DNA from 3 places in the Planctobacterium sp. AWH2_060 genome. Region 3 is predicted to be linked to each of the others. Evidence: predicted binding sites of a transcription regulator. Region 3 holds the regulator's gene; each other region holds the start of a gene.

Region 1 (4,249 bases), 970 kb from region 3:
TCTGACCCGGGTCGGGCCGCCTTTTTCGGCATCTATATGGATATCGGAAGCGTTAATGCGTTTGGCGTCATGCAATATGCGGCTCACCAAACGAACTACTGCCGGAGCATCGTCCGACAGCTCATCCACCATTTCTTCGTGTTCGTCGGAGCTGGTGCTGATCTCGTCGAGAATTTCATCCATCTCGCCGGGACCTTTGCTGTCGCCTCCGGTGGCTTCCCCCAGGTATTGCAGCACGGTATTTGGCAGGCCCACTGAGATTTCGTAATGTTCGATGCCTAACGCCGATTCCACTTCCATCAACAGCGCTGCATTATTTGGCTCCGCCATGACAACAATGGGATTGTCTCTGGCATCCGCTATCACGGCCACCAGATTGCGCTTGAGATAAGAAATATTTAACCGGCTTTCATTCTGAAAAAGATGATACTTATCAGGAAGATAATCTAACCATGGCACTTGATAGTGAATCGACAATGCCTGGCCAATTTCGTTTTCCGGGATGCGGTGTTCTGAGGTAAGCCGCTGAATAAGGTGCTTTTGGTCTTTGCAACTTTCTATTAATGGATCCAGTACCGATTCCTGAATAAGCCCTCTGTGCACCAGGTATTGAAAGGGTTGTTTCGTGCCACCTAACTCAAACCGGAACTTATTGCCCAACATATCCGCCAGGCCTTTACCAAGACGCAAATCGGCATCGTTGAAATCACCGCGCTGCTTATTGATCACCTGCATAACCCCTAAAATGACCCCGGCATTCATGATCGGTACACACAAAATGCTCTTGGTCTTAAAGGAGCTGGATTTATCAAACTTATCTGCGAACTTCAGACGAGGGTGAATTTCCCGCAGCTCTTCGGCGTTATAAGGGTCATTGATGATTAACGGCAGCTGGCTTAAGGCAACATAACCGGCGATGGATTGGGGACTGATGGCAACTTTAATTTCGCGAATTTCGTTACCAGTCTTAAATCGCGCAACCAGGTCCTGATGTTGACGGCGGCGCTGAAAGATACTCATACGCTCCGCTCCAAACAATTTCAAAATGATGGGCTCTAGTTTTTGATAGGCATCCATCAAAGTTTCATGTTGTTCAAGATAACCATCGATCTTCTTCAACAGGTCGTCTTGTCTGGCCTGGTCGTTAATCATTCTGTAAATGCATTCCTCTGTTGTTAAATTTATTTCACGGGCAATGACACTGTTAACTATAGCTGAGCTTACTAATTCCATGACGATTCCTTGTCAAAAGTTATTCCGGTTGCTCAGTTTATCGTCAATATCAGCACCACAAAACTGTACTTCGGTACAGGTTACAGCCTGATAAGTGAAAGTTAGTATTTATTTATGCGCATATTGTGATTCTCACTATGACACAGGAGTTAACTCATGAGCAAAAAATCAATGCTAAAAGATGAGGATTTAAATCTGTTTTTTTATGTGGCTTTTGGCGTTTGCTCTATCGCATTGGTGGCAGGTGCGATTGTCCATTTTTATCTGGAATCAGAACAATCAATCTGGAAAAGCATTCCCTGGTATTTAGCACTGATTTGGTTTGGGCAGGCTTTGCAGTTTATTGCACTTCGATGGAACCTCAGAAGGAAGGCAAATGTTAGATAGTGAAAAAGTTAATATTTGGATGATGAGGGGAATTACTTGTTCTTTGATTTTGTTTGCGTTGTTGTTGGTAATTCATAGCAAAAGTTTGCTTGTGGGGTTAGCAATTCTGGCATTGTCTTGCTATTTGGCAGGTGTTGCCTGGCAGCAACATGGTAAGAGCTGGTTACGCCTTTCTATTTGTTTTACATCTGTTGCCTTGGCCATGGCGGCAGAAGGTAGTATTGATAAAGTATGGTTGGCAGCACTCTCGGTATTTGGTGTATCCCTGGGCTTGATTCACGGTTTTGTATTTCGGGAGCACAAGTAACTTTACTTTCAAAGCTTTGTTCCTATCAATCCTTCCGGTTCACTTCGAAAAACGTTCTTATCCTTGGTATTAGCTTGCTGGCAACGGCACCCAGGTAGATGGATTAAGCTGCTCCTACCAATTAATATACTTTGAACTTCTTCTTAACCAAGGAAGCATTGAAAACCTGTACTTTGGTACAGGTTACAAGCGGAAAATAATTTGCCACTATGAGCTTGTGTCAATGGTTGACACAATTTTAACTAACAGACCAACGGAAATCGTTGGCAAGGATATGGAAATGAATGAATTAACAATCGACGAAATTAATGAAGTGAATGGTGGGATTGGGCCGCTTGTAGTAGCTGTATTAGCTACAGATGCCTTTGCAATTGGTTTTACTGCTGGTGCGATGACTGGTTACATGACCATCGTAAAACTATTTGAAAAGTAAGGAGAATGGAATGAGAGAATTATCTGTTTGTGAAATTGAAGAAGTTAATGGTGGTATCGTTCCGGTGGTAGCTGGAGCGATAACAATTGGGCAGGCGTTCGCTGCAGGCTTTACTATAGGAAGTGGTGTAGGCGCGATAATTGGCTGGCTTTCTATCAAATAGAGTGGTTTCCGCTAGCAGGAAACTGCTAGCGGGCATTTCTTAGTAGGATTTGGATTATGTTTGAACAGGTTTTTTTTAATCGGGTTTTATTCAGATTATGTGGTGTTATTTTAGCTATATTTTCAATTTCTGTAATTGGACATTGGCAAGAAACTTTTGTCGGAATCGCTCTATTACTGCTTAGTATCTATCTCGTTTTGGTTGGGTGGAGAATTTTGAAAAAAAGCAATGTAGTATACTTTTTATGCTTGACCGTGCTCGCCTTTTCAATGGTTTATACATCTGGAGTTACCCCGGCTTTATTAATAACATTGTTTATTTTCATGGGGGGAATGTATTACGTTCATTATTCTCTTCTGGAAGATGATTAGTTTGTTAAAAGGGTAAAGAGGCATTGAGAAAGTTTAGGATATTCAGTAGTTGGTTAATAATCTTGTGTGCTTTATCAGGCTTTTCAGATGCTATACTTGCTCGAGTCATTACTGGAGAGGCTTTAATGACTAATGCTTCGATGCAGACAGCTTTACTGTTCATTATTGGGGGACTAACTTTAGACAATTATCTGAAACCACGCATTGATGCTAAATAAGTTCACTATCATATACTCGCTGACAAACAAATAATAAATGCAAAGAACTTGGTTAAACTCCGTTTTCTGGACGCTGATATTCAGCGGACTCCCTGTGATGCTGTTGAGTCAGTTTGGTTTCGGCTGGTGGGCATTGTTAATTTGTCCAGTGATCCTGCTGGTGGTTAAGTTGCAGCCTTATCTCTATTTAAGCGAAGGCAAACCCCAGGTGCGAATTAAACCCTTTTTGTCGCCGCTGTCCCCAGACGAGCTGGCTGAACCTGCGGATATCGAAAAGCTGTTTTTGTTTGAGCGCCGGTCTGAAATTAAGGCGCTTTGGGAAGCAATAGAAGAGCACAAAATACTAGCTTCAAAAGCAAAATAACCCTTGCACAAATATTAAACATGCGTATAATGCGCGCCCACTGAGTTCATAGAACCAGTCCCTGTAAGTGTTAAATATAAGGCTTTCAGGAACTAACAAGGCCTCAATTGGAGGTCATCGTTATATAGGCACCCCTCCCCCAAATAATAGGGCGGTAGGAGTGTATTTTTTTGTTCTTTATCGTTTGGAGCTTTGGTCGATGGCTAATCAAAGAATTCGTATTCGCTTAAAAGCGTTTGATCATAAATTAATTGATCAGTCTACAGCGGAAATTGTAGACACCGCCAAACGTACTGGTGCGCAAGTAAGTGGTCCTATCCCACTTCCTACTCGCAAAGAGCGTTACACCATTCTTATTTCACCTCACGTAAACAAAGATGCGCGTGATCAGTATGAAATTCGCACTCATAAGCGTTTGGTCGATATCATCGAACCTACCGACAAAACAGTCGACGCTCTGATGAGATTGGACTTGGCTGCCGGCGTTGATGTTCAAATCAGCCTGGGCTAAAGAGAGAGGGTGTAAAAAATGTCGATTGGATTAATCGGTCGTAAAGTAGGTATGACTCGTATCTTCACTGAAGAAGGCGGTTCTGTACCTGTGACTGTTATCGAAGCTACCCCTAACCGTATTACACAGCTTCGTACTGCCGAAAAAGATGGCTATCGCGCTTTGCAGGTAACTGCTGGTACAAAAAAGGCTAACCGTGTTAATAAAGCTGCAGCAGGTCACTTTGCTAAAGCTGGCGTTGAAGCGGGCCGTGGTTTGTGGG
Region 2 (4,249 bases), 310 kb from region 3:
TTCAGCACTGTGTCAGAAGAGTATTTGGAAGACGGTATTCCCCATGTGGCTATGGTGAGAAAGCCCACAGTTAATAATCAGTAGCCATCGTGGATAAACGTCTTTTTTACATCTGGCGTCGGCCAGTGGTCTCAGGTTTGCTGTTGGCCATCAGCTTTTTATTGATAGGCAATTTATTCGCCACCGGCGCTGATGTCTTTGTGAAAGCCTTTGCCACTTCCAGTGGTATTTACCAGTATCTGTTTTTACGTCAGTGTCTGTTGGCTGTCTGCTTGTTGCCGTTCTTTTTACAACTGCCAAAAGAGGCCAGAGTGTTGCGGCGTGGGCGGGTTCAGGTGGTCAGAGCCAATTTAACTGCCATCGGTGGGGCCTGCGTGTTTTTGGCTTTAACCGAACTGTCGCTGGCCACCGCCAATGTCTTGTTCTATGCCAGTCCGGTGTTAACCCTGTTGCTGGCGGCCTGGTGGTTTAAAGAACCTTTGCACAAATACCGCCTGTTCAACATAATTTTTTGTTTTGCCGGTGTGGTGATTGCACTGCAACCGGACAGCGGCGGCATTGGTATTATCGCTGGACTTGCCGCAGCCCTATGTATCGCCTGCCACAATTTATTGGTGCGATTTATCCCTGCCAATACGCCTACTTTGGCAATTATGTTTTGGGGCACGGTCTTATCCATTCCACTAATGGGCTTATTGGCCCTGTTTGACTGGCAACCCTTTAATCAATCCATGTTGTATTTGGTGTTGGGCTCGGCGGTGTGCGTGTGCAGTTATCAGCTGTGCTGTATTGTGGCTTATCGACGCGCCGAGGCAGGGGCTATTGCGCTAGCGGAATATTCCGGTCTTATCTTCGCCGCCCTGTTAGGCTGGTGGATATTCAGTGAAGAGATAGATATCTGGATTTCCCTTGGCATGTTGATGATCATTGCGCCTATTTTGTGGCAGACATTGCACGAGCATAAAAAGCAACTGAAACTGACCGCAGCGGAGACTATAAATGCAATCAATAAAAATCCTTCCGGTTAAGTTTATTTCCTGACAGACTAAGGCAGATCTTAACGTTCCGAAAAAGGAGTCTGCCTTGAAATCATTACTCAAAAAAACGCTCACCTTCTCTGCTTTGCTGGCTTTGTCGGTTCCCGCTGTGGCGAAAATGACCTTGTTCAGTGAGGACATGTCCCACGGTAGTTTTCTGAAAACAGATCAGGTTTTTAATGGTTTTGGCTGTACCGGTGACAATAAGTCCCCACAACTTACCTGGTCAGGTGCTCCTGAGGGTACCAAGTCTTTTGCTGTATTTGCTTATGATCCCGATGCCCCCACTGGCAGTGGCTGGTGGCATTGGCAGCTTATTAATCTTCCTGCTGATGTGACCTCTTTAGCCGCAGGAGCCGGTGCCATTGGAGGGGAGAAGCTCCCGGAAGGGGCAATGCAATTGCGCAATGATTATGGCAGCGCCAGTTTTGGCGGAGCCTGTCCGCCGGTCAATGATGGCGCTCATCGCTATTTGTTCACTGTTTACGCTTTGCCCGGCAAACTGGATATACCGGCAGATGCATCAGCCGCGCTGGCTGGCTATATGGTAAAAGCCAACGCGCTGGATTCGGCCACGTTGCAGGCTTTGTATAAGCGCTAAGTCACCCTCCAAATCATCCTGGTTACGCAATTGTCTTGTCCGCCCAGGCAAGACAATTGTACAAATATCCAGTGCTTTTGATTATAATACTGCCACAAACTTCTCTCAGGCAACAAAAACAGGGGTGCCATGGACGTCTCGCGACTACTGGATAACTTAAACGACAAACAGCGCAGTGCGGTAGCTGCACTGGCTCAGGATATGTTAGTTTTGGCTGGCGCAGGCAGTGGAAAAACCCGCGTTTTGGTGCACCGGATTGCTTGGTTGATGGAGGTTGAAGGACTGGCCCCCCATAATATCTTGGCGGTAACCTTCACCAATAAAGCCGCTCGGGAAATGCGTGGTCGGGTGGAAGAATTAATGGGGCGTTCGCTGCATACCATGTGGATGGGGACCTTTCATGGTCTGGCTCACCGCCTGCTGAGGGCCCATTACGCTGATGTCAATTTACCTGATAGCTTTCAGATTCTGGATTCCGATGACCAATATCGATTAATTCGTCGGGTGTTAAAGTCCATGAACCTGGATGAGAAGCACTGGGCACCTAAGCAGGTACAATGGTATATCAATGGCAACAAAGATGAAGGCTTAAGGCCTCACCAAATTGATACCCGCGACGACTATACGCAAAAGAAAATGGCGGAAATCTATAAGGTTTATCAGGATACCTGTGACCGTTCCGGGCTGGTGGATTTTGCCGAATTACTGTTAAGAGCCCATGAACTTTGGGTAAACAACCCTGACATCCTGGCCCATTATCAACGCCGTTTTCGCGCTATCCTGGTGGACGAATTTCAGGATACCAACAATATCCAATACGCCTGGCTGAGGTTACTCAGTGCCGAGGGCAATAACACCATGATTGTCGGCGATGACGACCAATCCATTTATGGCTGGCGTGGCGCTAATATCGAAAATATTCATCATTTTTTGCGGGATTATCCAGGCGCTGAAACCATCAGATTGGAACAAAACTACCGTTCCACCGGAGTGATTTTGAAAGCGGCAAATGCCGTCATTGACAATAATCAGGGACGGCTCGGCAAGGAACTCTGGACTGAACAGGGTGAAGGTGAACCAATTAAGGTTTACGCCGGTTTCAATGAAGTAGACGAAGCCCGCTTTATTATTTCCAAAATCAAAAGTTGGCTGGAGCAGGGCAATGCCTTGCAGGATTGCGCCATTTTATACCGCAACAACGCCCAGTCTCGTATCTTAGAAGAAGCCCTGTTACACGAATCCATCGCTTATCGTATATATGGTGGTATGCGCTTCTTCGAACGTCAGGAAATCAAAGACGCACTGGCTTATATGCGCATGATCAATCATCCGCTGGATGATGCTGCGTTTGAAAGGGTGGTTAATGTGCCTGCTCGAGGAGTTGGTGAAAAGACCTTGGCACAGATTCGGGAATTGGCGCGGGAAAACCAGCAGTCTCTGTGGCAAACGGCGATGCTGATGATAGCGGAAAAGCGTTTGGCATCGCGGGCCAGCAATGCCATTAAGAGCTTCATCGACATGGTACTCACCATGCAAGAGAATTTCGCGGAAATGGATCTGGAGCAACAGTGTGACGCAGTGATACGTCAGTCCGGGTTGTATGCCATGTATCAGGCGGAAAAAGGGGAAAAAGCCCGGGCAAGAATCGAAAACCTGGAAGAGTTGGTTACTGCCTGTAAGCAATTCGTGGTGCCCGAGGAAGCCGATGAAATGACGCCGATGGCGGCATTTTTGGCTCATGCCTCTCTGGAAGCGGGGGAAACTCAGGCTGATAAACACCAGGATGCGGTACAGATGATGACCATCCACAGTGCCAAAGGTCTGGAATTTCCATTGGTGTTTTTAGCCGGTGTCGAAGAGGGTATGTTCCCCAGTCAGATGAGTCATGAGGAGCCGGGCCGATTAGAGGAAGAGAGACGCTTGTGTTATGTGGGTATGACCCGGGCGATGGAGCAGCTTTACCTAACCTGGGCGGAAAGTCGTCGTCTCTACGGTCAGGACAAATTCCACACTATGTCGCGCTTTATCAAAGAAATGCCTTCCGAGTGCCTGGAAGAAGTGCGCTTGCGCACCACCGTATCCCGTCCGGTTTATAATCGATACGAACATGCGGCCTCCCATCAGGCCTTTGAAGATTCTGGCATGCAGTTGGGGCAAAGAGTACAGCACCCGAAATTTCAGGAAGGCACAGTGATCAATATGGAAGGTCAGGGGGAACATGCAAGAATCCAGGTCAATTTTGACGAGTTTGGCAGCAAATGGCTGGTAATGAGCTACGCGCGTTTGACTAAAGTCTAATTACATTGTATTGATATTCGATTGCATAATGCATAGATAAAAAAGAGAAGAAAAACCTGATGCAACAGAAAGTGCTCGTCATCGAAGACAGTCCCACCAGTATGCGAGTTCTGAGTCATCTGGTTACCAAAGCCGGTCTTGAACCGGTAACTGCTAGTAGCCTTGCCCAGGCAAAGAATATATTTGCTTCCAGTTATCCTGAAGAGTATCTCTGTGCTCTGGTGGATTACAACCTGCCGGATGCCGAAGATGGTGAAGCAATTGATTATGCTATTCAGGCGTTTATCCCCACCGTAGTGATTACCGGTAGACT
Region 3 (4,249 bases):
CCGGCCGGTTCTGCTGCGTCCGCCTTCGGCATAAAATTTAACGGAATAACCCTTGTTAAATAATTGCTCCAGGTATTCGCGGAATACCGCAGTATAGAGTTTATTACCAGCGAATGAGCGGCGAATAAAGAAAGCACCGCCGCGTCGGAATAAACCACCGATGGGCCAGAAGTTGAGGTTAATACCCGCGGCAATGTGCGGTGTCACCAGTCCTTCGTGGTAAATTACGTAGGTCAGCAGCAGGTAATCCATATGACTGCGATGACAGGGAACATAGATGATTTCGTGACCATTTTGCGCCAGTTCCCGCACTTTATCGGCATTTTTAACTTCAATACCGTTATATATCTTGTTCCAGACCCGGCCCAATAAGCGATCGCCCAGGCGGATCACGCCTTCCCGGTAATCGGCGGCAATTTCTTCGATGTAACTTTTCGCTTTGATTCGTGCTTTGTGCAACTGTTGCGGAGAGTTCTTAGCTTCCTGTGCCATGGCTTTTTTAACGGATGGCGCAGCCAGAATGCTGTTAAAAAGCTGGTGTCGGTCCATTAACATTGGACCGTTCATACTTTGCTGCCGACGATAAAAGTGGGTGCGGGCCAGTCGGATCAACTTATGAGCGATTTCAGAATCTGAGCCTACGGTGGTGGCCATTTTTTGGCTGGAAACCGCGGAACTGTAATAGACAAAGTTATCTCGCCCTAAAAACAACACAATAAAAAACTTTCGCAACCAGTTTGGCGAGGCCTTGAAGGTGAACAGGTCTGCCCAACCGCGACTTTCTTTACCTGGTGCGCGTCCCCAGAAGATAGACACGGGAACGATTTGTAAATCCAGGTTTTCATCATCTCGGTGCAGTTCAAAAAGGCGGGTAAAACTTTTGTTGATGTCTGTGTGTTTTGATTTTTTTGAGAATAGAGATTCAGGTTCCTGCAAAAACAAACAGTTGCTAATTTTGTCACCAGCAATTTCCAGGTGTTGATCGGGAGCCGGTAAGCCCAGCATTTTGGTAGACAACTCCAGGGCAACGCGGTCAGTGACTGAATTAGTTTTTAACAGATAAATGATAGGACGAGTTTTATCGATACCTAATTCGCCCTCGATATCTGTAGGAATATTACTGGTTTTTACCAGCCAGCGAGTCGGGTATTTTACTAAATTAAAAAATAGATTTTGATACCAGGCCATGGTGCTTAAATTCAGATTCAAATTATTGCGATCATAGCATGACCTTTTCTGTTTGGCTTAGTGATCTGTGTAAGCGAATTTCAGCGGACTTAACTGAAATTGCGGATTTTTTATTGAGATTATCCGGTAACTGTATATACTCCCAGTTAAACTGTACGTAAAAACAGGTTAGATATGCGTCCACTTACGTTACGACAAGAGCAGGTGTTGAACCTGATAAAAGAGACAATCTCCGACACGGGTATGCCGCCCACCCGAGCCGAAATAGCACGTGAGCTTGGCTTTAAATCAGTTAATGCCGCCGAAGAGCACCTAAAGGCGCTGGCCAGAAAAGGGGTGATTGAAATTTTAGCGGGCACCTCTCGTGGTATTCGCCTTACCGGACCTGTTGATGAACCTGAGCCGGAATTAGGTCTGCCATTAATTGGTAAAGTCGCGGCTGGTGAACCCATCCTGGCGCAAGAGCACATAGAAAGTCACTATCAGGTAGCCGCTGGCATGTTTCAACCTGAAGCCCATTATTTGTTGCGGGTGGACGGCGAGAGCATGAAAGACATTGGAATTATGGATGGCGATTTACTGGCGGTTCATCGCACTAATCAGGCCCGTAATGGTCAGGTTGTGGTGGCCAGAGTGGAAGAGGATGTTACCGTTAAGCGTTTTGAAAAGAGCGGCTCTCAGGTATTGTTACATGCCGAGAATCCTGATTTTGCACCAATTAAGGTCGATCTAAAATCTCAACCCTTAAATATTGAAGGTATAGCAGTAGGAATTATCCGAAATAACGCCTGGATGTAGCAAACTTTTCTTGCCAACAAAAATATTTCACTATTTCTCACTCTCTTCTAGCCCATTGATAAATGGGCTTTTTTGTATCTTTAACGGCCTGCTAGTTGGTTGTTCCCGTTAAAAGTTAGCTTTAAAAACAGCTTATTTATTTCCCTTTTTAAGATTTCGGTCTATTTTTGACGCTATAGATGATGAAAAAAACATCATTTAGTGTCTCTCAATTGTTTTTGATCTTCGAAATTTGTTTACATATCATTCAGATTTTAACATAGTAATAACATATATGTTTCAATGCTGTAACTTTTGTGCGGCACCGTTGTTGTAAAAATGACCAACAACAAAACAACGGGTAATGAAGGAGGAACACACAGGTGGGTAAATTGTTTACTGGAATTTGGGGCGTGATGGCGTTTTTAGTGAGTTTCACTAGTTTCGCAGCGTCAGATCCCAAACCTGATCAATATCAGTTAAATCTGCGCACTGGTGTCACAGATATCAGCCAACAGGTATATGACTTACACATGACCATTTTCTGGATTTGTGTGGTCATTGGTGTGATTGTATTTGGTGCCATGTTATGGGCCACGATTTTCCACAGAAAATCCAGAGGGGTTACACCGGCAACATTTCATGAAAGTGTTAAAGTGGAAATCGCCTGGACCGTCGTGCCCTTCATTATTCTAATCGGAATGGCTATTCCCGCCACCAAAACCCTGATTGCTATGGAAGATGTGTCTTCACCTGATGTCACCGTTTTGGTAACCGGTTCTCAGTGGAAGTGGCATTACAAGTACATGGATAACGAGGTTGAGTATTATTCTGTGATGGCTACTCAACCCGAGCAAATCAATAACAAGTTAGAAAAGAATATTAACTATCTGCTGGAAGTGGATCGCCCTCTGGTCATTCCTACCAATCAAAAAGTCCGTTTTCTGATCACCTCGGATGATGTTATCCACTCCTGGTGGGTACCGGATTTTGCCGTTAAAAAAGATGCCAACCCAGGATTTATCAACGAAGCCTGGGCAAGAGTTGAAAAGCCAGGTATCTATCGCGGTCAGTGTGCTGAGTTATGTGGTAAGGATCACGGCTTTATGCCGGTTGTGGTAATTGCCAAAGAGCCAGCAGATTACGCGGCCTGGATTGCTGAGCAAGAAGAGCAGCAGCGCATAGCCAAAGAAGAAGAGCAAAAATTACTGGCTATGAACATGGATATGGACGAACTCATGAGTGTCGGTGAGCGCGTTTACAACACCACGTGTGCCGCTTGCCACATGCCTAATGGTGAAGGTTTACCGGGCGTATTCCCGGGACTGAAGGGCAGTGATATCGCCATTAACGATATGCAAAAACACATTGAGGTCGTGGTTAACGGTGTTTCCGGAACGGCCATGCAAGCTTATGGCAAGCAGCTTTCCATGAAAGAGTTAGCCGCTGTAATAACTTACGAGCGAAACGCCTGGGGTAACGATACAGGTGAATTGGTGCAAGCCAAAGATGTTAACGCTGTATTAAACGGACAATAAGGGGAGTTGAGATGAGTACAGTGACTAATGATATCCATCACGACGAGCACCATGATCATCACGATCATAAACCTACTGGTATTAAGCGCTGGTTATACACTACTAACCACAAAGATATAGGTACTTTGTATCTCTGGTTTGCCTTCATCATGTTTTTGATAGGCGGCGCCATGGCAATGGTTATTCGGGCGGAGCTGTTTCAGCCTGGACTACAAATTGTTGACCCTAACTTTTTTAATCAGATGACCACTGTCCATGGGTTGATCATGGTATTTGGTGCCGTTATGCCAGCGTTTACTGGTCTGGCAAACTGGATGGTACCACTGATGATTGGTGCGCCGGATATGGCGTTACCCAGAATGAACAACTGGAGTTTCTGGATCTTGCCTTTTGCCTTCTTGATCCTGTTAATGTCCTTATTTATGGAAGGTGGCGGTCCCGCGTTTGGTTGGACTTTCTATGCGCCTCTGTCTACCACTTACAGTAACGATACAACGGCTTTGTTTGTATTTTCAGTGCACATCATGGGTGCCAGCTCAATCATGGGTGCGATTAACGTTATCGTAACCATATTGAATATGCGCGCACCAGGTATGACTCTGATGAAAATGCCACTGTTCGTCTGGACCTGGCTGATTACCGCATTCCTGCTGATAGCTGTTATGCCGGTATTAGCTGGCGCGGTGACAATGGTTCTCACCGACAAATTCTTTGGAACCAGCTTCTTTGACGCTGCTGGTGGCGGT

The links. Region 3 encodes LexA, which represses DNA repair genes until DNA is damaged. Its sites were predicted from a motif close to TACTGTATNNNNATACAGTA; they were not measured.
Region 1: the regulator LexA is predicted to act here: its motif matches at 2,092-2,111, upstream of ACXAD8_RS11535 (class IIb bacteriocin, lactobin A/cerein 7B family).
Region 2: the regulator LexA is predicted to act here: its motif matches at 1,693-1,712, upstream of uvrD (DNA helicase II).

What each region holds. Positions count from the first base shown of each region.
Region 1 is NZ_JBSWTG010000001.1:2,695,307-2,699,555, reverse strand. Features, by position in the region: gene ACXAD8_RS11550 (ATPase, T2SS/T4P/T4SS family) at 1-1,077, opposite strand, end outside; gene ACXAD8_RS11545 (hypothetical protein) at 1,390-1,620, shown strand; gene ACXAD8_RS11540 (hypothetical protein) at 1,610-1,927, shown strand; gene ACXAD8_RS11535 (class IIb bacteriocin, lactobin A/cerein 7B family) at 2,208-2,360, shown strand; gene ACXAD8_RS11530 (hypothetical protein) at 2,371-2,523, shown strand; gene ACXAD8_RS11525 (hypothetical protein) at 2,580-2,894, shown strand; gene ACXAD8_RS11520 (hypothetical protein) at 3,150-3,476, shown strand; gene rpsJ (30S ribosomal protein S10) at 3,676-3,987, shown strand; gene rplC (50S ribosomal protein L3) at 4,006-4,249, shown strand, end outside.
Region 2 is NZ_JBSWTG010000001.1:3,356,712-3,360,960, reverse strand. Features, by position in the region: gene ACXAD8_RS14350 (GNAT family N-acetyltransferase) at 1-84, shown strand, start outside; gene ACXAD8_RS14345 (DMT family transporter) at 90-1,028, shown strand; gene ACXAD8_RS14340 (YbhB/YbcL family Raf kinase inhibitor-like protein) at 1,156-1,638, shown strand; gene uvrD (DNA helicase II) at 1,768-3,936, shown strand; gene ACXAD8_RS14330 (diguanylate cyclase) at 3,996-4,249, shown strand, end outside.
Region 3 is NZ_JBSWTG010000001.1:3,665,930-3,670,178, forward strand. Features, by position in the region: gene plsB (glycerol-3-phosphate 1-O-acyltransferase PlsB) at 1-1,188, opposite strand, end outside; gene lexA (transcriptional repressor LexA) at 1,363-1,986, shown strand; gene coxB (cytochrome c oxidase subunit II) at 2,382-3,503, shown strand; gene ctaD (cytochrome c oxidase subunit I) at 3,515-4,249, shown strand, end outside.